Regions from separate parts of the Clostridium neonatale genome, predicted to be linked through region 1. Evidence: a T-box and tRNA genes for the amino acid it is inferred to sense, from the RefSeq annotation. Region 1 holds a T-box; the other regions hold tRNA genes.
What was found. The T-box of region 1 lies ahead of trpS (tryptophan--tRNA ligase). A T-box ahead of a tRNA ligase gene usually reads a tRNA of that ligase, here a tRNA-Trp.

Region 1 (8,074 bases):
TTTTTTATATATAATATGAGGTTATTACACATACTAAAATAAAAAATAATTTTATTTTAGGAGGACTATAATGAATGACTACTAAAGAAAGATTTTTATCAGAAATAAAAGATAAAGAAGAGTTAGAATTATCATTGATGGTAATGAGAGTAATTTTTAAAGATAATAATAAAGTTGTATGTATATTAGCAGATAAGACTTCAGAAATAAAAGCAAATATTACTTGCAAAGACGATAAAATAAATCCAGGAGTTGTATTAAAGATTATTGGAATAAAAAATATAAATTTAGATGTTAAAAAATATGAATTTGTGACAGAATATAAAATTGAAGATTATCTACCAGTTGTAAAGCGTAATATAGATGAGATTATGGATGATATTGATAAACTTACAACTAAGTATGTGATTTCAAGAGAAGGCAAGGAGTTAAATAATTATTTTTTCTGTGATAAAGAATTTTTAGATAAATTTAAAAAGGGCATCGGTGGTGTTTCAATGCATCATAATTATATAGGAGGTCTTGCAGAACATACGTTGAATGTAATGGATTTAACAGCAATGCTTTCTGAAAAGTATGATTGCAGAAGAAAAGAAATAACTGTATTATCTGCAAAGCTTCATGATATAGGAAAGATCTATGAACTTTATTATGAGGGACCATTTAAATATACATTAAGAGGTGAACTTGAGGGACATATTGTAATTGGAGTTCAGATGATTGATGAAGCTGTAAAAAATAAACCTGATTTTTATAATGATGATTTTGTCGATAGAATAAAAGGTTGCATTGTACAACATCATGGGAAACTGGAATATGGTTCACCTAGAGAAATGAATATGGAAGAAGCATTTATTCTAAATTATGCTGATTCTATAGACGCAACCATGAATAAGATTACTCAAATGAAGGAAAAAACAGAAAGCAATACATGGTCAGAGTATGATAGAAGACTTGAAACTAAACTTTACTTATAAATTATAGAAATTAAAATGTACGAGGCTCATATTATAATTTGGTATTGTATCTTTGCATTTAATAAAGTCACTAGTTGAAATTAAGCTAAATATAGAATACAATTAATTTCAACAAATTATTAGATGGAGGAAAATATTATGTTAACTATAGGATGCCATTTATCTTCTTCTAAAGGTTTTAAGAAAATGGGTGAAGATGCAATAAGTATTGGCGCTAATACATTTCAATTTTTCACAAGAAACCCAAGAGGGAGCAAGGCAAAAGATATAGACGAAGAAGATGTTAAAGAGTTTTTAGATATTATTGCAGAAAATAATTTTGGAAAAATTTTAGCTCATGCACCATATACTTTGAATGCATGTTCAGCAGATCCTAAGAATAGGGAGTTTGCTATTGAAATAATGAAAGATGACTTAAAAAGAATGGAATACATACCAGGAAATTTATATAACTTTCACCCAGGCAGTCATGTAAAACAAGGTGCAGAAGTTGGAATACAGTATATAGCTGATGCTTTAAATGAAATATTAACAGAAGATCAGACTACAACAGTTCTTTTAGAAACTATGTCTGGAAAAGGGACAGAAGTAGGAAGAAATTTTCAAGAAATAGCAGAGATAATAAGCAAAGTAAACTTAAAAGAAAAGATGGGAGTATGTTTAGATACATGCCATATTCATGATGCAGGCTATGATATTGTGAATGATTTAGATAATGTTTTAGATGAGTTTGATAAAATTATTGGATTAGAGAGATTAAAAGCAATTCATTTAAATGATAGTAAGAATCCATTTGAGAGCCATAAGGATAGACATGAAACAATAGGAAATGGGTATATAGGTCTTGACGCTATAACAAGAATAATTAATCATCCTAAATTAAGAAATCTGCCATTCTATCTTGAAACACCAAATGAGTTGGATGGATATAAAAAAGAAATACAGTTACTTCGAGAAAGATATACAGAAGTATAATTAATAAATAATTGATTATAAATAATAAAGCTTAGCTATATAAGATATAACTATTTGTCTTATATAGCTAGTTTTTTAGTCACTATTAAATTTTTGATGAGAAAGAGGAATTTAAACGTTTTCGAAGAATAATATATAGTATACAAAGGGTAAAAGGGGGAATATTTATGAATAAAAAAAGAATATTAGTACCAATTGATGGAACAGAGAGAAGTATGTATGCCTTGGATTTTATTAAAGAAATATTTTCCAAGGATTCAGGAATGGAAATAATTTTAATGAATGTAAAAGAATTGGTTTTAATTAATGAAATGATAGTTTCTGAAGAAGTTAAAATTGCCAAAGAACTTGGCAAGGAGATATTAGAAGCTGCTAAGAAAAAAATGCAAGGTTATAATGTAGAAACTTATTTTACTTTTGGGTATCCGGCAGACGAAATTATAAATAAGGCTAGAGATGAAGATGTTGGAATCATAGTAATGACACAGTCAACCAAGAGAGGATTAAGCAGAATGATAGGATCAGTAACGACAAGTGTTGTAAAGAAAGCAAAGTGTATAGTAATGGTAGTTCCAAACGATTTTACTATTAGCTTAAAATAGTTATTATAATAAGATATGTGAGTATATGTTTTAATGTATTTATATATCTTATTTCAAATTTCAAAATTTTATATAAATTTCCTTGTAATATAATTTAAATTTAGGCAAGAATACTAATATAGAATTTTAATAAATAAGATGATATAATAATTTTGTTGTAACATAAATTAAGCTACAATAGAATTAATTTGTAAATGATGAGGAGATTAAAATGAGAGCTGTTTACAAAAATCCAAGAGAATTAGCAACATGTTTAAAGGATATAGTAGATACATACTATGATGATTTAATAACTTATGAAAAAATGAAAGATAAAATATTAAAGATCGTTGAAGCTAATAAAGATAGTATATATAAAGAAAAAAATATGTCTGTTAAAATAGCTAATGTTTTAGGAGAAAATAGAGTAGAGTTAATTGATGAGATAGTTAAAGATAATTTACAAGAAGCTTAAGATGTGACTATTGACAATTTTTATTTAAAGAATTAAGATATGTTATACATATATAATTATAATATATTAAATCCTATGATAAGGAGTAGTAGTTAAATCTAGTATCGATAAAGAGAGTTAAGAAATGGTGGAATCTTAGCACGAATGATTTTATGAATGGACCTTTGAGGAATATGGGGAAAGCTTTTGTGAGTATCCATTTATGGTGTCTGCACCTTACAGCAGTATTTAAAGAGGTATCATATTTGAAGTGTGATACAATTTAGGTGGTACCGCGGATATATGTCCGTCCTATATATTGTTTATAGGACGGCTTTTTTATTTGTAAATAGTAAATTCAATACAAGGAGTGTATAAAAGATATGTCAAAAAAAATAATACTTACAGGTGATAGACCGACAGGACAACTTCATATAGGTCATTATATTGGATCACTGAAAAATAGAGTGAAATTGCAAAATACAGGCGAATATGAAACATTTATAATGATTGCTGATCAACAAGCCTTAACTGATAATGCTAGAGATCCAGAAAAAATAAGAAGAAGCTTAACAGAAGTAGCATTAGATTATTTAGCGGTAGGAATTGATCCAAGTAAATCAACAATATTTGTTCAATCACAATTACCAGAATTACATGAGCTTACAATGCATTATTTAAATCTTGTTACATTATCAAGACTTGAAAGAAATCCAACAGTTAAGGCTGAGATTCAACAAAAAAATTATGAAAACAGCATTCCAGCTGGATTCTTAATATATCCAGTAAGCCAAGCGGCTGATATTACTGCTTTTAAAGCAACTACAGTTCCAGTAGGAGAAGATCAATTGCCTATGATAGAACAAACTAGAGAAATTGTTAGAAGTTTTAATTCTATATATGGTGAGGTTCTTGTTGAACCAGAAGCTGTGATACCAAAAGATACAATGGGAAGACTACCAGGAACAGATGGAAAGGCTAAGATGAGTAAGTCTATTGGTAATTGTATATATCTAGCTGATGATGCAGATACAATTACTAAAAAGGTTAAATCAATGTATACAGATCCAAATCATATAAGAGTGGAAGATCCAGGTCAAATTGAAGGAAATACAGTATTTACTTATTTAGATGTTTTTGCTCCAAATAAAGAAGAAGTAGAGGAAATGAAAGCCCATTATAAACGTGGTGGACTTGGAGATATGAAAGTTAAAAAATATCTAAATGAAGTAATGCAGGCAGAACTTGAGCCAATAAGAAAAAGAAGACAAGAATATGAAAACAATATGGATTATGTTTATAAAATGCTTAAAGAAGGAAGCGATAAAGCTAGAGAAGTAGCAGCACAGACATTAAAAGAAGTTCGCGAAGCTATTGGAATTGAGTATTTTAAATAAGAATAAAATATTATAAGATTAATGTTGGAATTGAGTGATGATAAAATTTTATTAGGGCTCAATTCCTTTTTTATAATTTTTATTTACATAAGATATAAAAAGCACACTAGAAAAAATATTTATTGAAAAGTTTTTTACAAGAGATATTGTGTGCTTTAAGTAACTTAGTCACAAAAATTTACAAAAATATGTTTTATACTTAATTCATAAATAAAGATGATGTTAGAAAGAGAGTTTTTGAGGAGGAACATTTATGTTTGAAATATTTAAAAAAAATGAAGGTCAAGTTATTAATGTTAATGAAATAGATAATTTACTAGGTAAAATTCAATTAATAGATATAAGAGAGCCTTATGAATATAATGAGGGGAGTATAAAAACAGCTAAAAATATACCTATGAATACATTATTAAATGATGCAGGAAAGTATCTAAGTAAAGAGAAAAAATATTATATAGTATGTCAATCTGGAGGTAGAAGTTCAAGAACATGTTCACTACTTAGAAAGAATGGATATGATGTTATTAATGTAAGTGGTGGAGTGGGCTCATATGTAGGAACAAAAAGAAGATAGAAATTCATATAAAATAAAATTTAAAATGTATCAAATAGATATAATAAAATTTTAAAATAATATTTTTATTGAAAATGGAGGAAATGTTATGAAGAAGAAAATACTGATTGTAGGCGGAGTTGCTGGGGGAGCATCAGCAGCCACAAGACTTAGAAGAAATAGTGAAGAAGATGAAATAATAATGTTTGAGAAAGGTCCTCACGTTTCATTTTCAAATTGTGCACTTCCATATCATTTAAGTGGGGTTATAAAATCTGCTGATAGATTAGTACTTATGAGCCCAGAAAAATTTAAAAAGCAATATAATATTGAAGTAAGAACAAACAGTGAAGTTATTTCCATAGACAGAAAAAATAAAAATATAGAAATAAGAAAAATAGATAGTAATGAGATATATAAAGAAAGTTATGACAAGCTGATTTTATCTCCAGGGGCACATCCTATAGTGCCTAAAATAGAAGGTATTGATGAAGTGAATTTATTTACTATAAGAAATGTTGTAGATATAGATGGAATAAATAAATATTTAAAGAACAATGATATAAAGGATGTAGCGGTTATTGGTGGCGGATTTATAGGAGTTGAGACTGCAGAGAACTTGTGTAATGGAGGATATAATGTAACGCTTATTGAATCTGATAAACAAATACTAAGACCATTTGATTATGATATGGTTCAGATATTACATAAAGAGATTTATGATAAAGGAATTAATTTAATAGTAAATGATAAAGTAGAAAAGTTTGAAAAAGATACTGTTATGTTATCATCAGGAAGAAAAATTACAGCTAAAGCAGTAATAATGGTAATTGGGATAACACCGGAAATAAAGCTTGCAGAGCTTGCAGATATAGAACTTGGAAGTACAAAAGCTATTAAAGTAGATAAGAATTATAAAACAAATGACGAAAATATATATGCTGTTGGTGATGCTATTGAAGTATATAATGCATTAACACATTCTTATACAAAGTTATCACTAGCAGGTCCAGCACAAAAGCAGGCAAGAAGTGTGGCTGATAATATTAATAATAAGAGTACTGTAAATAAAGGATATATAGGTTCATCTGCTATAAAAGTATTTGATTATAATGGAGCATCAACAGGATTAAATGAAAATTTAATTAAATCTCTAAATATGAATATAAACTATGATATAGTGAGACTTATACTTACAGATAAAGTTTCTATAATGCCAGATTCATCACCTATACATTTTAAAATGATTTATGAGGTTCCAACAGGAAAAATACTTGGAGCACAAGCAATAGGAAAAGGCGATGTCACTAAAAGAATTGATGTGATTGCAACAGCTATTAAATTTAATGGAACAATTGAAGATTTAAAGGATCTAGAGTTTTGCTATGCACCACCATTTTCAACAGCAAAAGATATTGTTAACTATGCTGGATATGTTTCATCAAATCTTTTGAATGGTGATTTTAAGCAAATAAATGTGGATAAAGTTCGTGAACTTGTGGAAGAAAATGCATATATAATAGATGTACGCGAAAGAAATGAATATGAAAATGGACATATTATAAATGCAAAGAATATTCCATTAAGTGAGTTAAGAGATAGAATAGAAGAAATACCAAGAGATATTCCAGTATATCTTCATTGTAGAACAGGACAAAGAAGTTATAATGCCGCTATGGCACTTGAAAATTTAGGATTTAGTAATATTTATAATATTACAGGAAGTTTTTTAGGCTTATCTTTCTTTGAATATTTTAATGATAAGACATTAGGACGAGACAGTATAGTTACAGAATATAATTTTAAATAGTATTATAAAGGGCAGGAATTTGATTTATTGCTGCCCTTTTAATATAGTAAGTAATAAAAAAGTTATCTGATAAATTTATTAGGTAGCTTTTTTATTCTTTAGGAAATTATATTCATGGATAATCTGTGGATAAACTGACTTGAAAAATATTGTAATAAACTAATGTCATTGAACCTAAAGAATAAAAAAATAAAATATATGCGCCTGGCCTTTTCTTCGGCAAGCTCAGAAAATCCAGAATGCGCTGAAAAAAATCGACGGCTAAAGGATTTTCTTAAATTTAAGTTATTGTATTCTATTGGATTTATATTTTATAGGGGATTATACCATAGTCGCCTTGGCGATTTTTTTATTTTTTATTACTTTTATTCTTTACAATACATATTTTTTGAGTCATTGTTCCAAGAGGACAGTATACAAAACATGATATTTGCTTAAAGAGAATAATTGATATAAATCTAAGAAGTATTGATATAATCAGAATACTATAAAAAACAAATGCAAATTGAGCCATCCAAGGGTTAATATTAGTTAACTTATAAAAATCCAGAGAAGTTTGTGACTAAATCACATACGGAACGCTAATAAGGTTTATAATATAAATATAGGAGGTAGTTATGAAAAATTTAGAACTTTTATATGATAGATATCCAGTATTAAAAACGATTAATGATCAAAATGAAAATATAATAGATAAAAATGCTTATTTTAAGACATTACAGTTCAATGAATATATATCTTCTTCAAATGGGACTTGCCAAGGAATCTTATTTATAGTAGATGGAATGCTTAAAATTCAGAGGCTTAGTGAAAATGGAGATGAAACAAGTCTTTATGAGATTAAAGAAGGCGAATTATGCCATGAAGCATTAAGTTGCTTGTTAAATTTTAATCCTCTAAACATTATTGGAAGAGCAATAATGAATTCAACTATATGCATAATTCCGATAGAAATTGTGAGAAATTATTTAATTAAAGATTTACAATTCTTAAAGTACATGTATGAAGATTTATATGAAAAATTCAATATAATAATACAAAAACGCGAAGATAAAAATCACAATTCATTACAAACAAGACTTATAAAATTGCTTATAAGTAAGAATAGTAAAATCATTTATGGAACCCATAGAGATTTGGCACTAGAAATAGATTCAACAAGGGAAGTTGTAAGCAGGCATTTAAAATTAATTGAAAAAGAAGGATATATAAAAATAGAGCGAGGTAAAATAATAGTACTAAAAGATTTAAATGAGATGTAAAAAAAATAATTAGCAGAAATAGTGGTAAATGTAAGCTTTATCACTATTTTTACCTATATAAACTG
Region 2 (8,074 bases), 500 kb from region 1:
TTTTATACAAGAGAGTTTCAGTTTCAATATTTAAAGTTAAACCGAATTTTGGATCATCAGAAAGAGAAGTATTAAAATAGTTATATGATTAAAATCATCCAAACAATAATGTTATTGCCTAAATTATATAAGTCCTAACATAAATAAAGCTTAGTGATAATTTATATTACACTAGGTTTTTTATATTTTTAGGTATAAAATTTAATTTGTTGATTTTTATATATAAGCAGAAAAATACATTATTTTTTAAAAAAATATCCCCAAAATACAAAAAACACATAGAAATATGGTATTTTAAATAGAAAAAAGAGTATTGTTTCATGTTATAAAATGGTGCTGATTATCTTATAAAGACATAAGAGAAACTTAGGGAAATAGCCTGTTTGCATTGATATGAATACATGATATAATAGCATTATGTATTTAAAAATTGATTAATTATAATGGGGATATTAATTTTAGAATTATATCTTAACTTTTCAATCATAAAACTTAACTTACAAAAATATATTTTTGTAAAAATACGAGTATTATGCAGAAAAGGAGATTTTATAAGAAACAATAAAAAGAATGAATTTGCAGAAATTTGAAAATTTCTGTAAAGGCTTAACAATTTGCAAAGGAGAAAAAAATGGATATATTTTTAATTATAGGTATTTTAGGGGGGCTTACAATTGTAATTTCAGGATTATTAATGATAGGCTCAAGTATAACTATGTTATTAAATCCTGAGGCTATTATGATAATTATTCTTGGCACTATAATGGCTGTAATGAATTCTTTCCCTAAAAAAGACTTTAAGAAAATTCCTAAAATTATAGGAGTTCTTTTCAGTGATAAGAATACACAGGATCCAGCTGAAATTGTAACACAGATTGTAGGAATGTCTCAATCAACCAGAAGAGAGGGATTGTTATCTCTTGAGAGTACCATACAAGGTCTAGACAATAAGTTTATGAAAAAAGGATTTGAAATGGTAATTGATGGATTGGATCCGGATTTGATAAGAGAAGTATTAGAAATAGAAATAGAAAGTTTGGAAGAGAGACATCGTTTGGGTGCTTCTATTTTTGCAACAGCGGGTGGCTCAGCGCCAACACTTGGAGTTTTAGGGGCAGTTATTGGATTAATTGGTGCCCTTGGAAATCTTAATGATATTGAGAAACTTGGTTCAAGTATATCCAATGCATTTATTGCAACAGTTTATGGAATTTTTACTGGATATGTAATTTGCCATCCTTTTTCTAATAGGTTAAAAAGAAAATCCTTGAAAGAAGTAGAGAATATGAATATTATTCTTGAAGGAGTGTTAGCTATTCAAGCTGGAAATAATCCAAAGAGCATTGAAAGAAAATTAGTAGGTATGTTGGAGCCGAAGCAAAGAAAAATATTTGAAGAGAATAATTAATTATAAATTATTTTAAAGGAGAACAGTGATGAGGAAGAAAAAGAAAAACCATGAAGAGCATATGGATGAAACATGGCTTCTTCCATATTCGGACATGCTAACACTTCTACTAGCTTTGTTTATTACTATGTTTGCAATGGGACAAATTGATAAAGAAAAATTTAACAATGTAGCTAAACAATTTAATGTTATTTTTTCAGGTGGTTCTGGGATTAGTGATGGTGATGGAAATTCAATTGTATCTATAGGAGGACCAGATGGATCAGATACTACAGGAATGAGTGATAGTCAAATAGAAGACACTAAAATGACTGAAATAAAGAAGAATTTAGAAGAAGAAATTGAGCAAGAGGGCTATGGAGACAGAATAAAAATTGATCTCAATGGTGAAGGATTGGAAATTGCAATACAAGATGTTGCTTTATTTGACTCAGGAGATGCTGAAGTATTAAGTGATGTATCACCGATATTATTAAAAATATCTAATATGCTTAAAGAATTAGACAATCAGATTAGAGTCGTAGGATATACTGATAATGTTCCAATAAGTAATAATAAATTCCGTTCGAATTGGGACTTAAGTGCAGCTCGTGCAATTAATGTTATGGATTTTATGGTTTCTTATGGTGGAATTAAAGAAGAGAATGTTTCAATTCAAGCTTATGGTCAATATAAGCCCAAAACTTCAAATGACACAGAAGAGGGAAAAGCTAAAAATAGAAGAGTTGAAATTTATGTGGTTCGTAATTTCCCAGTAGATGAGGAAGAAGAAGCGAAATAATAACAAAAATTACAAATAAAGCAGTATAGTTATTAAGATTAATATGAACAGGATGCAAAGTTTGGGTGCATTCTGTTTTTATTATTCCTAATAATAAAGAAAAATGTATATTGTCTAAAAATAATAAAACTATAGAAAAATTATTTAGTACTATTATTATTGAAAATTCACTTACAAAGTAGTATATAGGATAAGTATTATGTAGCAGATAATACTTATCCTATATGTCTATTAATATTATATCTTATATATCAGATATTAGGAAAAAGATATAATGCTATCGGCACATTAAAATAGCATCTTCTTTATTATCAGTATAATACCCTTTTCTTATACCATTATTTTTAAAGCCAAATTTTGAGTAAAGTTTTTGAGCAGGAATATTATTAGCACGAACTTCTAAATCAAATGATGAAGTATTATGTTGTTTTTCACATGTATTTATAAGATTTTCTAAAAGAAGAGAACCTATTTTTTGTTTTCTAAAGTCCGGATGAACTGCTACATTAGTTATATGTGATTCATCCAATACGTTCCATGTTCCAATAAAACCAACTATATTATTATTAATAACTGCAACAAGATATAAAGCAACTGGATTCTTTATTTCTTGGATATATGATTCAGTACTCCAGGGTGATGAAAAGCTAAGTATACTTATCTTAGCAACTTCAACTGCATCATTTTCATTCATAATTCTAATTTGAACATTCATTGTTTAGTTTCATCCTTTGCTCATATTCTCTTTCAGCCTGAGATTTCTTTAGATATATAGGACTAGAATTTGGATCGTCAAATTTACCATCCTTTAATAGTTTACTTCCTAGTTCACCTAAAGAAGAAGCACGAACTAAGTTTAAATGGCTAGGTGGAAAGTTACAATTAGGACAGTTTTTAATTAAATAATCTTTATATTTATCAACACCATCACCTATAAAAATTACTTTTTCATTTCTTGATTCAATTAATTCTATAAGTTCATCAAGGTCAAGAGCAGAGTAGTCAGTAAGTTTTTCTAAGCTATTATAAGAAGATTTATACAAACAAGTGTACACACTGTCTCTTAAAGCATCCATAATAGGACAGATAATTCCATCAAAAGCAGAAACACTATAAGCCAATGCATCTAAGCTTGAAATACTTACGTAAGGTTTATTACTACCAAAGCTAAGACCTTTTATAGTAGCCATTCCGATTCTAAGACCTGTAAAAGAACCAGGCCCTTTAGAAACTACATAACCATCTATATCATTAACATCTAGTTTATGAAATTTTAACAAGTCCTGAATTATTGTCATAAGTATTACAGAATGTTCTTTCTTATCATTTAAAGTTATTTCTCCAAGTAGAGTATCATCTTTAATTAAAGCAGCAGTAGCTACCTTTGAAGATGAATCAATAGCTAGTGTAATCATAATGTAAGCTCCTTTATATAATTATATTTTTCTCCATATGGAGTTATGGTTATTTTTCTATAATCCTCACCTTGACTAAGATCTTTTTCTATTAATATATGAAGAAAATCTTGTGGTAGAATTTCTTCAATATAATTTGCCCATTCAATAACAGAAACAGCATCAGAAAAAATATAGTCATCAAAACCTATGGCATAAATTTCATCTGGATCGCTTACTCTATATACATCAAAGTGATTTAACTTTAATCTTCCAGTTTCGTATTCATTTACAATAGTAAAAGTTGGACTGGTTATATTATCTTCAATACCTAGGCCTTTAGCAATTCCCTTTGTAATATGTGTTTTTCCTGTACCTAAATCTCCAGTTAAGCAAACTATATCTCCACTTTTAAGTAATTTACCTAAATTTATACCAAGTTGCGTAGTATCTTCTACGCTATTTATTTTAAATATCATGTATAAAAGCCTCCTTAATATTAATATTATTGCAGCTTATGAATTTATCATTACTTTATTTTATATCAAATCTTTATAAAAACCAAATAAATATAATTAAAAATAATAAAATATGTATACTTTAGTAGCATAATACTATATATTTATAATATAAAAATTGATATAATATAAAAATAGTAATGTTATATTTGTTAATATAAATATAATTAAAGAAAACTTTAAATATTTAATAAATTATATTTATAATTATATAAAATTAATAGAAATAATTATGTATATCGGTATAAGTTTGGGATGTGTAATTAATACTTAATGGGGGTGCAAACTTTTGAAAAAAGTCACTTTTATAATGGTTTTTATAACTATAATATTGTCATTTGGAATGACAATATTCCAAAGTCCATTACTTGCAAATACAGAGAGTAAAAAGAATGAATTTAGAGATATATATTTAAATATAATTACTGTAAATAAACCTCAAGCTGAAATGGTTAAAAGGATAATTGGAAATAAGCACAATGTTGAATATATGATAACAGATGAAAAGGATATTAAAAATTTTGAATTTGATGATGATGTAATAAAGAATGTATCTAATATGGATTTATTTATATATACTGGAACAGATTTTGAGCCATGGATATCAAATTTTATAAGTAAGTTGAAAAAAGGAAATTTGGGAATAATAAATTTATCAAGAGGAATAAGACTTCTAAATTTCGATAATAATGGAGATGTAAAAGAGAATCCTTACTATTTTGAAGGAATAGAAGAATATAAGATAGCATTATATAACATAAAAAATTCTATACAGGATAAAGATCCTAAAAATAGAGATTACTATGAAGAAAATTATAATAAATCTATAAAAGAATTTGATAAACAAATAAGTTATTATAATAAGCATATTAATGCTCTTAAAAATTATAATTTTATAATTTTAGATAATAGATTTGATTATATAGCAAAATCATTAAATTTAAGTACTATAAAACTTCAGAATAATGATATAAATGATTTAGTGAAAGAAAAGAATTTAGATCCAGAAAAAGTAGTTATAATTCAAGATGGAGATGATCTTGTAGATATAAATACAGTAATAGATATTGATTCAATGAGAACAGAAGGAACTGAGTCAAATCCAGAAGCTAAATACTATAAAACTGTAGAGCTTTGGAAATATTATGGTAATATGAGTTTTGATGATTTAATATTATATAATATTAAAGAATTATCAAATATTGTGGAATCTGATTCATCTAATAACACTGATAATGATTTAGTAGAAGAAGTTAAATAGATAATATTCTTTAGAAAACATAAAAAAATGTTGCTTTATCTCTTAAGATGTTATATAATCATTTATGTCCTAGGGGTATGGCTCAACGGTAGAGTAGTGGTCTCCAAAACCATTGGTTGTGGGTTCAAATCCTACTGCCCCTGCCAAAATTGTCGCAGTACGTTGTACTGTGGCTTTTTTTGTTTGCCAAATATGTTTGCTGAGCGGGCATACTGAAAGAGGTCTGAGTCGCCGGGAACGTTAGGAAGACAAGTCGAAGGTAAGTACATTACTTGTAATGAGAAGGTATGAAGTAAGCACTATAGAACACATGGAACATAACGCAAGTAAAACAGATATTGGATTACAGAATGGATGATATTGGTAGAAATGAAGATTTATCAGAAGCTGTGTGCGAAGCTGCATGTACGGTTTTATTTAGAAAAAAAATCTCAGAAAATTATTTCTGAGATTTTTCTTCTAAATTATATTTTTAATCATTAAATAAGAATTTATCTAATAATTTTTGGGCATATTCTGGTTCCCGTTTTTTGTCAATAATATTAATTCCAGATTGTAATACTGGGTGAGATTCATGATAAGTCTTCTTTGTTTCATCAAGATATATTATTCCTATTGGAATCCCATCATCACCAAATTCTTGGGCTTTTTCAAAGGCCTTAATTTTATCTTTTGGATTATAATTTTCATCTAATTTATAGACTCTATCTTTATACCATTTGAAAGTATTTACTTTATTAAATGAAATACATGGATCAAGTATATCTACTAATGCATAACCTTTATGATTTATCGCTTTTTTTATTATTTCTTTTAAATGTTCTTTTTCACCAGAAAAGCTTCTAGCAACAAATGTTGCTCCAGCTGCTATTGCAACAGCTAATGGGTTTAAAGGATCGGTATAAGTTCCTTCAAATTGCATAGAAGTTGTTTGTCCTCTTGCAGTTGTAGGAGATGCTTGGCCTTTTGTTAAACCATAAATTTGATTGTTATTAACAAGCTGTACTATATCTACATTTCTTCTTATATTATGCAAAAAGTGATTTCCTCCTTCACCGTAAGTATCTCCATCGCCGGAAACAACTATTACATTAAGTTTTTTATTTACTATTTTAATGGCTTGTGCTGGAGGAAGTGCTCTACCATGAAGCCCATTAAATACATTTGCTTTCAAGTAGTGGGGAGTTTTAGCTGCTTGTCCTATCCCGGATACCATAACAACTTCATCAGGAGATAAGCCAAGTTCAAATAAGGATTCTTTTATTGCTGTCAATATAGCAAAATTACCGCAACCAGGACACCAAGTATTTTCATCAGTACTATTAAAAGATTTTAATTCTATCATTTAAAAGGCCTCCTTTTTTACTTTGTCTGCAATTTCACTACCAATAATTTGGCGGCCATCATATTTTAATATGCTGTAATCCATTAAAATTCCTGTTTCTTGAGTTATTAGTTTACCAAATTGACCAGTGAAATTCTGTTCAACATTAATTATTTTTTTAGCTTTTTCTTTATATTCTTTTAATTTCTTTTGTGGAAGAGGGTAGATATCTCCAAAGCTTAATGCACCTGTTTTTATGCCACTATCATTTAATAATTTAACAGCATCCCTTAAGGCACCGTAAGTTGAACCCCAGCCAACAAGAAGTATATCAATAGAATCTGCACCAAAGTATTCGGGCTCTTGTAAATCATCCTCTATTATTGAACTGATTTTTCTAAATCTCTTTTCCATTTGAGAGATTCTTACTTCTGATTCTTCAGTGATATGACCTTCTTCAGTATGTTCATCGCTATCAATTATTACGACTTGACCTTTTACACTACCAGGAATTAATCTTGGAGAAATTCCATTCTCAGTAACTTTATATCTCTTATATACTTCATCAGAAGCAATATCTTTTTCTGATGCAACATGTCGTTCTATTTTTACTTTACTTAAGTCATACATAGGGATTGTAATGTTAGAATCGGCGGTATATTGATCTGTTAATAGAAAGACTACTGTCTGATATTTATCTGCAATATTTAATGCTTTAACAGTTTGATTAAATGCATCTTCTGCATTTCTAACACTTAGAACTATTCTAGGGAATTCACCATGTGATGCACTTAAAATAAAACTTAAATCGCTTTGTTCAGTTCTTGTTGGAAGCCCAGTAGCAGGACCGGGTCTTTGAGAATCAACTACAACTAGTGGGATTTCTGCTATGCCAGCAAGCCCTAGAGATTCAACCATTAGTGAGAAACCACCACCTGAGCTACCAGTCATTGCGCGAGCGCCAGCATACGATGCACCAATTGCAAAGTTTATGGCACTTATTTCATCTTCTGCTTGATCAACAACTATATCGACATCTTTTTGATGTTTTGATAAATAAGTCATTATACTTGTGGCTGGTGTCATAGGATAAGCTGAATAAAAATCCAAACCTCCAGCGATGGCACCAAGAGCAATTGCGTTATTACCATTTATTAAGATATGATTACTTAAATCTTTGCCTTTCAATTCATATTTTGAATTTATTAAATCATATCCAAGATGTATTGCTTCAATATTTTTACTTCTTATTGGTTCTTTTAATTTTTTGCTGAATAAATCATCAACACTACCGTTTAAAGAGAAATATTTTAGTACTGCTCCAGCAGCTACAGAAGTAAATCCACGTGATATTCCAAGATTTGTGGCAGTTTTAATTAATGGTAGTT
Region 3 (8,074 bases), 490 kb from region 1:
TACTTTTCACAAAATTTCTTCAGTAATTTCTTATATATTTGTTACATTTTCTTTATTTTCATCTAAATTATTAAGCTTATAACAGTATTTCAAATAAGCTTCACTCTTAAGTATACTATTATTTTCTATGTAGATTTCTTCATCTTTCAATGTCTTTTTTATAGAAACTTCACATAATATATTATTTTTACATTTAGGGCATGCTCCTACAGCTGCAAATCTCCAATTAAGTAATTTTAAGGGCGTTTCTAAATTTACTTTTTTATTACATTTTGGGCATAGTAATTTTAAGTCTTCTTCGTCTATATTACGTTCTTTTAGGTTTTCCACATTTAATGCAGGCATGTTATAAATATCATTAATTATATAGTTCTTAATAACTCTTGAATTATATATTCTTTTAAAAACTTCTACTGTATACTCCGCATCATTTAATGCATCATGAAGTTTACTCTCATCAATCTTTATTTTTAGTTCATCTAAAGCTGATTTAAGACCTAATGCTTTTTTATGCACTAATATTTTCATTGCATATTCTTGTAAATCTAAGTAACCATTAATCCATTCTAGCTGTTTATAATTATGATAATTAGAATTTATGATTAATTCTACAATATCATCTTTCGCCCATGAACATAAAACATCACCATCTTCAAACATATCTCGTAATTTACTCATAGCTTCTTCAAATGAGATGCCTCTATCCTTTAAGATTTCCATGTCAATTTTAGTTATTTCATTTACTATTGGATTAATAATAGGGAATATAGTCGGTTTTATATATTCTCTCATACTACATACAGGTTTCATATATTTATCAACCTTTATAGCACCAATTTCAATTATTTCATTTTCAATACCAACTTCTTTAAGCTCACTATGTTCATCAAAAAAATCCTTGTAATATTTAGTTATCCCCTTCATTCCATTAAATTCCAAGTCAATAATAATATATGCCATAATAATTTAAGAAGGCTAATTCACCTCCTTTTACTCCTCCCCTATCTCTATTCCTGCAAGTCTCATTAAATGTATTGCATTTTGAGTTTCGCTTTTTCCTTTTCTAAGTAAATAATCAAATTTAATCTTATTATTTTCATAATATTCCCTGAAATTATAATTTACGATTTTACTGTTTTTATATTCCAAATCGCACAATTCTAAATCGTGAGTAGATACAAGACCTACGCCACCATATTTTATTAATTGATTTATTAAAACTGTAGCACCTATATGCCTATCTTTTGAATTTGTCCCTTTAAAAATTTCATCTAATAAAAAGAAGACTTTTTCGCCTCTCTTGCATGCTTCTATAAGTAATTTTATTCTTAATATTTCAGCATAAAATGATGATATGTTTTCTTGCAAATTATCTTTAGTTCTCATACAGGTATAGATGTTCATAATTCCACAAGAAAAATTCCTTGCGCAAACAGGTGAACCAACATAACTAAGTAAAAGATTTACACCTAAAGTTCTCAAAAATGTACTTTTACCAGACATATTTGAACCTGTAATAACGGCGACTCTTTTTTCCCCATTAAATTTAAAATTATTTTTAATTGCCTTTTTACCAATAAGCGGATGTCCTATATTTTCTCCTTCTATTATATCATTATCCAAAATATTAGGATAAACCCAATCTGAATTTTCAAATGCAAGATTTGATATGCTACTCAGTGCGTCTATTTCACTAACAACATTAATCCACTGTTCTATACACTCACCATTTTTTTCTCTCCACTTATAAAGACTTTTCATTAAAAAAACATCAGAAAAAAATAATATATTTAATAAAAAATAATATGAATTATATTTGCTATTTCCTATCCAATCAAAGATATCAGATAATTTTTCTAGTTCTTTTTTACAACTTACATTATCATTACTTAACTTACGGCAAAGCTGCTTAAGGTATTCACTATTGAATTTTTCTTCTTCTATTATAGCAAATATTTTTGAATATCCATTTATTACACTCTTTATTGATTCAAATAATTTTATCTCATGTTTTATACCGCTAGATAATATCTTTGATACTAAATAATTTGCCATTAAATTTAGCAACAAAAATGATTCTGGTAGTATATTCCCAATAATTAAACAAATAGACACAATAGTTATTAAAATAAATATACTTGCCCATACTATTCGTGATAAACCATATTTTCTTTGTATTTTATTCCATTCAATAAAAGATTTTATTTCCTTGATATTTGTCTCATTTAATACTCCTTCAACAAATAAATTCTGCCTATACTCTACCCTTTCTCCAAGTTCATTTATAGCTTCTTGCCTTAGTTTTATTTCTTCTTTTGAAAATCTTATTTTTAATTCTAGTAAATTACATAGTAATATACGTCCACCATAAGTTACAGTAGTATTTATATATTGAAAAATCGAATTATTTCCAAATACATCTAGATCATTTGTGAATGGATGCGTATCATCTAAAAACTCTTTGCCATCATCTTCAAATTCCTTAAATCTTCCCTCTATTCTTTTTATGCCTTTTTTATTTACTTCTAATAATATATCTTCCTTCCTCTTAGAATCTAAAATATTATTATGATAAATTACTAGGATCACAAATATAAATATTCCTAAAATTGATGATATAGCAATATTACCATAATCATTTTTTTTATAAAAAATATAATCTATTACTATCACCAGTATAAGTATTCCTAACCTGCTCCACCCAACTAAATTACTTTTCTTATTTAGAAAATCGCTTTTTTTCTCATGAATTAATATATTTTCCTCATAAATTTTTCTTGCCTTGTCTTTCATAAACTCTCCTTAAAATTATTCATCAAATTTTAATCCCATATATCTATATTTTACGTTATTATATAAATGTGTCAATAAACGCTTGTATTTTTTACCATGAGTTTTTATAATATTTGAACATAAAAAAATCGCCAAGGCAACCATGATATAATCCCCTATAAAATATAAATCCAATAGAGTACAATAACTTAAATTTAATAAACTCCTTTAGCCGCCGATTTTTTTCAGCACATTCTGGATTTTCTGAGCTTGCCGAAGAAAAGGCCAGGCACATATATTTTATTTTTTATTCTTTAGGTTCAACGGCATTAGTTTATTTCAATATTTTCCATTTCAGTTTATCCCCTCAAAGGGCACGCTCCTAAAGAATAAAAAATAACTTTGACATTTTGAACTGTTCTCCGTCAAATAGACAGGAAGATGTTTAAAATATCAAAGCTTATTTTTCTATTCTATAAAGTTATTATTTTTCTAAGCAATTATATATTTGATTCAAATTATACTCCATAGCTTCTAGATAGCTTTTATTATCTTCTTGAGACTCTAAAGTATATATTGGAATTACTTTTGCACCAACTTCAGCTGCCAAAGTCTCAGAAACTTTAGGACTTGCTAATGACTCTGAAAAAATAGTTGTTATATTATTTTCTTTACAAAAATTCACTAGATTCTCTAATTGCTTTGGTGTTGGTTCACCTTCTCCAAATACATTTTCAACTGATTTTTGTTCCAATCCAAAATCCCTACATAAGTATCCAAAAGCTGCATGACCAGTTATAAAATTCTTGTTTTGAAGTGTTTGAAATTTTTCATTATATTTATTGTATAAATCATCTAATTTTTGTTTAAATTCATTATAATTTTGTTCATAATATGCTTTATTTTCAGGATCTATCTCTATTAATGTATCTTTTATTGCTTCTGATTGAACTTGTGCTTCCTTTAAGCTAAGCCATGAATGAGGATCAATTGCCCCGTGTTCATGGTCATGTTCTTCTTCATTGTCATGATTATGTTCTTCTTCATGATTTTCATCTTCTATTGTTATAGAATCCACATTTTTACTTGAATCTACTATTAGTACGTCTTCATTCTTTATTACTTCATTAACTTTCTCTACCCATTCTTCTAATCCAAGTCCATTATATATAAACGCATCACTATTTATTAATTTTTCAAAATCTTTAGTTTTAGGTTCATAATCATGTGGTTCCATATTATTTGGAACTAAACAATTAATATCTACTTTATCTCCTGCTATCTCCTCAGCAAATTCTTTTAATGGAAAAATTGATACTGTAATGCTTGGTTTTGTCTCTTCATTTTTAACTGCATTCTTATCATTTGATTCTCCACATCCTATGATCATACTTCCTATTAAACCTAATAATACCCCTAAAAAAATTTTCTTTTTCATTATTACCTCCTATATGCAAATAATTCGCATTTGCACTCTTATAAATAATATTACTAGGAATAGATAAGTATGTCAATAAAATTATAATGGCTCATAAAAATAAGGGATATATTACTATAAACTTAAGTAATATATCCCTCGGCATTGAAATATGAAAATTTTAATTAAGCTTTCTGAATATTAATAAACATAATCGCTATATTCTATGTTCATATTCCTCTACCATTCTTTTTACCATTTCTCCTCCTACGGAACCGCATTGTCTTGCTGTTAAGTCGCCATTATATTCTTTAAATGGTACTCCTAGTTCTTGAGCTACTTCGTTCTTAAATCTTGATAAGCCCTGTTTTGCTTCTGGAACTAATGCTTTGTTTGACATTACAATCCCCTCCTTGGTTAATCTGGTATTTGCCAACATGATTAATAATTTATTTATCCTTGTTGACAATATTATTTTTACCAATATAGGCTTTTATATTCCTTGAAAAATATGGATTTTTATATTTTTTATTAACTTACAGTAATCATTACACTATCAACAAATTTTTTATCTATTTGCGCAAGCGTTTGAGTTTCTTTATTTATTATATTAAGAAGTAAATTAGAAGCAATCGAATTAAGCTCATGCATATCATTTTGTGAAATGATACCTTTTTCTTTTATCTTCTTTAAATAATTGTTCATTTCCCTAAAAAATCTAAGCACTTCATACCTTACAAGATCATGGCATACAGATTCATCACTTATATTAAATAATCTCTTTTCCAAATCAAATATTTTTAATGGGAAAAATAAATATACATTTTCATCAAACATTTTTTTCATATCATACTTCCAACTTTTTACTACATTAAATTTATATGAATGAGTATTTTCAGCATTAATTTTAAATTCCAACATGTCTGGCACTTCCATATTTGAATTCAACATAATAATATATGGACTGTTTTTATTTAATTCTGCCTTACTCTTTTTATTTCTTAACGCTTGTTTTCCACCAAACAAACTTATTATTTTATTTGATTCTTTAGATAAGTCATCTCTAAAGATAATTATTGCTCGATTTTCATTATCTTCAATTTTAAAATTAATTTTATACTTTATTTTTTTATATTCATTTTCTATTTGAATTACAATATCAAATTCTTCTTTTGATTCTTTGCTACTTTCTATATATCTAACAATCGAATTTAATGCTTCCCATCCATCACAGTATATAGAATTAAAAAAATCAATCACCGGAACCTTATTATCAAAATAGAATAAATTTTTTATTATTTCTAATAATTCTATTTCAGATTCATTTTTTTTACTTATATAATAAAATCCATTTTTATTTATAAATTTATCTTCAAATTTATAATATCGTCTTTCTACTTTATCCTCTATGATCCTATCACATTTATTTTCATAGGGATTTTTCTTTGCTACTCTTTTTAAAAAAAGTAATTTATCCATAATATTTTCACCTCATAATGGATTATCACCACAATATTATTATACTATACAACTATCTTCTATTTTTCAATTAATATATCTTACAAATTAATTTTATTAAGTTTATATATATATTATGATTTAATTAAATCTCATTCTACATTTGAATTTTTAATTGCTTCAGCTATATAGTATATCTATGTTATACTATTTAAATAAAAAAATCGTAACACTGTGTGTTACGATTTTGGCAGGGGCAGTAGGATTTGAACCCACAACCAATGGTTTTGGAGACCACTACTCTACCGTTGAGCCATACCCCTAAGACATTTAGTATTTTATCATACATTATGTGAATATGTCAACAAAAATTAAATAATAATTATTACATTTTATACTCCACTAAAATAATAATATAGTGTATATTAACATTTCATTGAAGTATTTTATGGTAATAACATCTGAAATAAATAATTTAAAATTACCTATGAAGATGGAATTAAATATTTCACATCACTTGCAGAAGAAGTTACTTTAAAACTAATACCAGAACTATTTGTTAAGGCATGGGGATATAATTGTTCAGTACCAGGACCAACTATTATAGTAAAACCAAATGATAAAGTCTGCATTAGAGTCATTGCATGGACTAGAAGTGCTTAATGATATGATTCATCGCCTTATATCGAACCTGGTGTAAACAATAAAATACATCTAAATTGTAATATAACTTATAAAGTTATGAAATTTAGATGTATTTTATTATCCTAGTTTATTCCTATTAATATTTACTATGCTACTTTTTCAAAGTATGATTTTCCTACTCCACACAACGGACAAACCCAATCGTCAGGAATATCTTCAAACTTTGTTCCAGCTGCAATTCCATTGTCTGGATCGCCTACTGCCTCGTCATAAATATAACCACAGACTGTACAAATATACTTTTCCATAATAAATTCCTCCTAAAATAAAATTATAATTCTTTTAGATTATTTTTTCTAATCTTCTTCCCCTGTGTCTTTCTTTTATTTTTTCATTAGTTAACTATATGAAGTCAGCCTTTTTATTTTGTTGATGATAACTTAATTACTCTTTATTTCTATTTATAATTTGTAACTGGTTATATCCACAAATAATTTCACAGCTTGGACAAATCATATCAATTAATTACTAGTATCTTTTTTATTTTTAATTACCTAAATTTCATACAACTAAAACATAGCATTCTCCATATTGTAATTTCAAAAAATAAATAAAGAATAATACTAGCCTTCAAGTATAATTTTCTTTACACACAAAAAAATTAAGAAAGGCAGGTATTATCCAATGAATAATTTTACCTTTACTAATAATTTACTAATAATAAGTGTAAAGATAAAAAACATAAGTATTAATGAAATCAATCCAGTGGAATTATTTCATTTTTATTTTATAATCAATGTCAGACTTATAGTAGCATTCTTTAAGATGGCTAAAATGTATGTCATATAAAAAATCTAAGAACATCAAAATTCTATAGTATATATGGGTTTCTGTAGATTATATCCACAGCACATAATCTTATAAGCTGTTTCAACTCTATAGTTCTTTATGCACTGAACTTGAAAATATAAGAATTAGAGCTCTAGTAAAAATTGTTGGAAATATAAAAGATGTTGTTAAAAGAACTTCTGAGAGAATCACAGTAAATATTTCGCAACTAACTAAGTTAGCAAAGTTAATGATTTATGTACTTTGTATTCCCACATATATCCAACTAACTTTTAATATTTCAATTTAAATCAAGTCTTACCAATTAAGTATAATTCTAAATTATAAGTATTATTTTTACTTTTCTCAGTATGACCATTTTTAAATTTGTATGGTACTCAATAATACATTATCTTAAATTGGACACATAAAGAAATTTTATAGGTAATTATAACTTTTATATTTGTACGAAAGATAGGTAATTAAATATAAATTATATGTATAGCTATTATAAATATTATATTATTTTCCATAAAAATTTATTAATTCTAGGTAGTTTTTACAGCTTACATTATAATTTATTCTAAAACTTGTCTAAAAGTATTTCTATTTCTTTGTTATCTATATTCCTCATAATACCATATTATTTTTCTTAATTCAACAATCTTCATTAATTGTTATTTTTAATCATTATTATATTATACTTATTTAGTATTTAATATTATTTAATGTAAAATTATTTACTATATCTGAAATGTCATATCTAAGATTTATAAAATATATCTTTAACTCAATTTGCAAAGTCATTTTAGAAATAAAAATTTAAAATTATATATATGTTGCAAATCAGTTTCTATCTTCAGACGCATAATCTAACTATTGCCTAAGTAGAAAACATATTTATATTTCTTATAAACTTTTCAATTGCATTTCTAACTTGTGGTAAAGAATGAT

Region 2: it encodes a tRNA-Trp, which carries the amino acid that the T-box ahead of trpS (tryptophan--tRNA ligase) is inferred to sense. The anticodon was not compared.
Region 3: it encodes a tRNA-Trp, which carries the amino acid that the T-box ahead of trpS (tryptophan--tRNA ligase) is inferred to sense. The anticodon was not compared.

What each region holds. Positions count from the first base shown of each region.
Region 1 covers NZ_UICR01000001.1:1,192,590-1,200,663, forward strand. Annotated here, with positions in the region: gene CNEONATNEC86_RS05370 (3'-5' exoribonuclease YhaM family protein) at 75-977, shown strand; gene CNEONATNEC86_RS05375 (deoxyribonuclease IV) at 1,116-1,952, shown strand; gene CNEONATNEC86_RS05380 (universal stress protein) at 2,120-2,554, shown strand; gene CNEONATNEC86_RS05385 (TIGR04540 family protein) at 2,766-3,008, shown strand; T-box leader at 3,075-3,305, shown strand; gene trpS (tryptophan--tRNA ligase) at 3,371-4,384, shown strand; gene CNEONATNEC86_RS05395 (rhodanese-like domain-containing protein) at 4,638-4,958, shown strand; gene CNEONATNEC86_RS05400 (FAD-dependent oxidoreductase) at 5,047-6,747, shown strand; gene CNEONATNEC86_RS05405 (Crp/Fnr family transcriptional regulator) at 7,365-8,009, shown strand.
Region 2 covers NZ_UICR01000001.1:690,642-698,715, forward strand. Annotated here, with positions in the region: gene CNEONATNEC86_RS03195 (ECF transporter S component) at 1-80, shown strand, start outside; gene motA (flagellar motor stator protein MotA) at 632-1,408, shown strand; gene CNEONATNEC86_RS03205 (flagellar motor protein MotB) at 1,437-2,189, shown strand; gene rimI (ribosomal protein S18-alanine N-acetyltransferase) at 2,467-2,904, opposite strand; gene tsaB (tRNA (adenosine(37)-N6)-threonylcarbamoyltransferase complex dimerization subunit type 1 TsaB) at 2,888-3,604, opposite strand; gene tsaE (tRNA (adenosine(37)-N6)-threonylcarbamoyltransferase complex ATPase subunit type 1 TsaE) at 3,601-4,062, opposite strand; gene CNEONATNEC86_RS03225 (metal ABC transporter substrate-binding protein) at 4,391-5,362, shown strand; tRNA gene CNEONATNEC86_RS03230 (tRNA-Trp) at 5,434-5,508, shown strand; gene CNEONATNEC86_RS03235 (thiamine pyrophosphate-dependent enzyme) at 5,835-6,707, opposite strand; gene CNEONATNEC86_RS03240 (2-oxoacid:acceptor oxidoreductase subunit alpha) at 6,708-8,074, opposite strand, start outside.
Region 3 covers NZ_UICR01000001.1:699,300-707,373, reverse strand. Annotated here, with positions in the region: gene CNEONATNEC86_RS03280 (3'-5' exonuclease) at 31-960, opposite strand; gene CNEONATNEC86_RS03275 (MutS-related protein) at 991-2,793, opposite strand; gene CNEONATNEC86_RS03270 (metal ABC transporter solute-binding protein, Zn/Mn family) at 3,257-4,210, opposite strand; gene CNEONATNEC86_RS03265 (alpha/beta-type small acid-soluble spore protein) at 4,407-4,589, opposite strand; gene CNEONATNEC86_RS03260 (hypothetical protein) at 4,721-5,668, opposite strand; tRNA gene CNEONATNEC86_RS03255 (tRNA-Trp) at 5,896-5,970, opposite strand; gene CNEONATNEC86_RS03250 (hypothetical protein) at 6,133-6,279, opposite strand; gene rd (rubredoxin) at 6,439-6,600, opposite strand.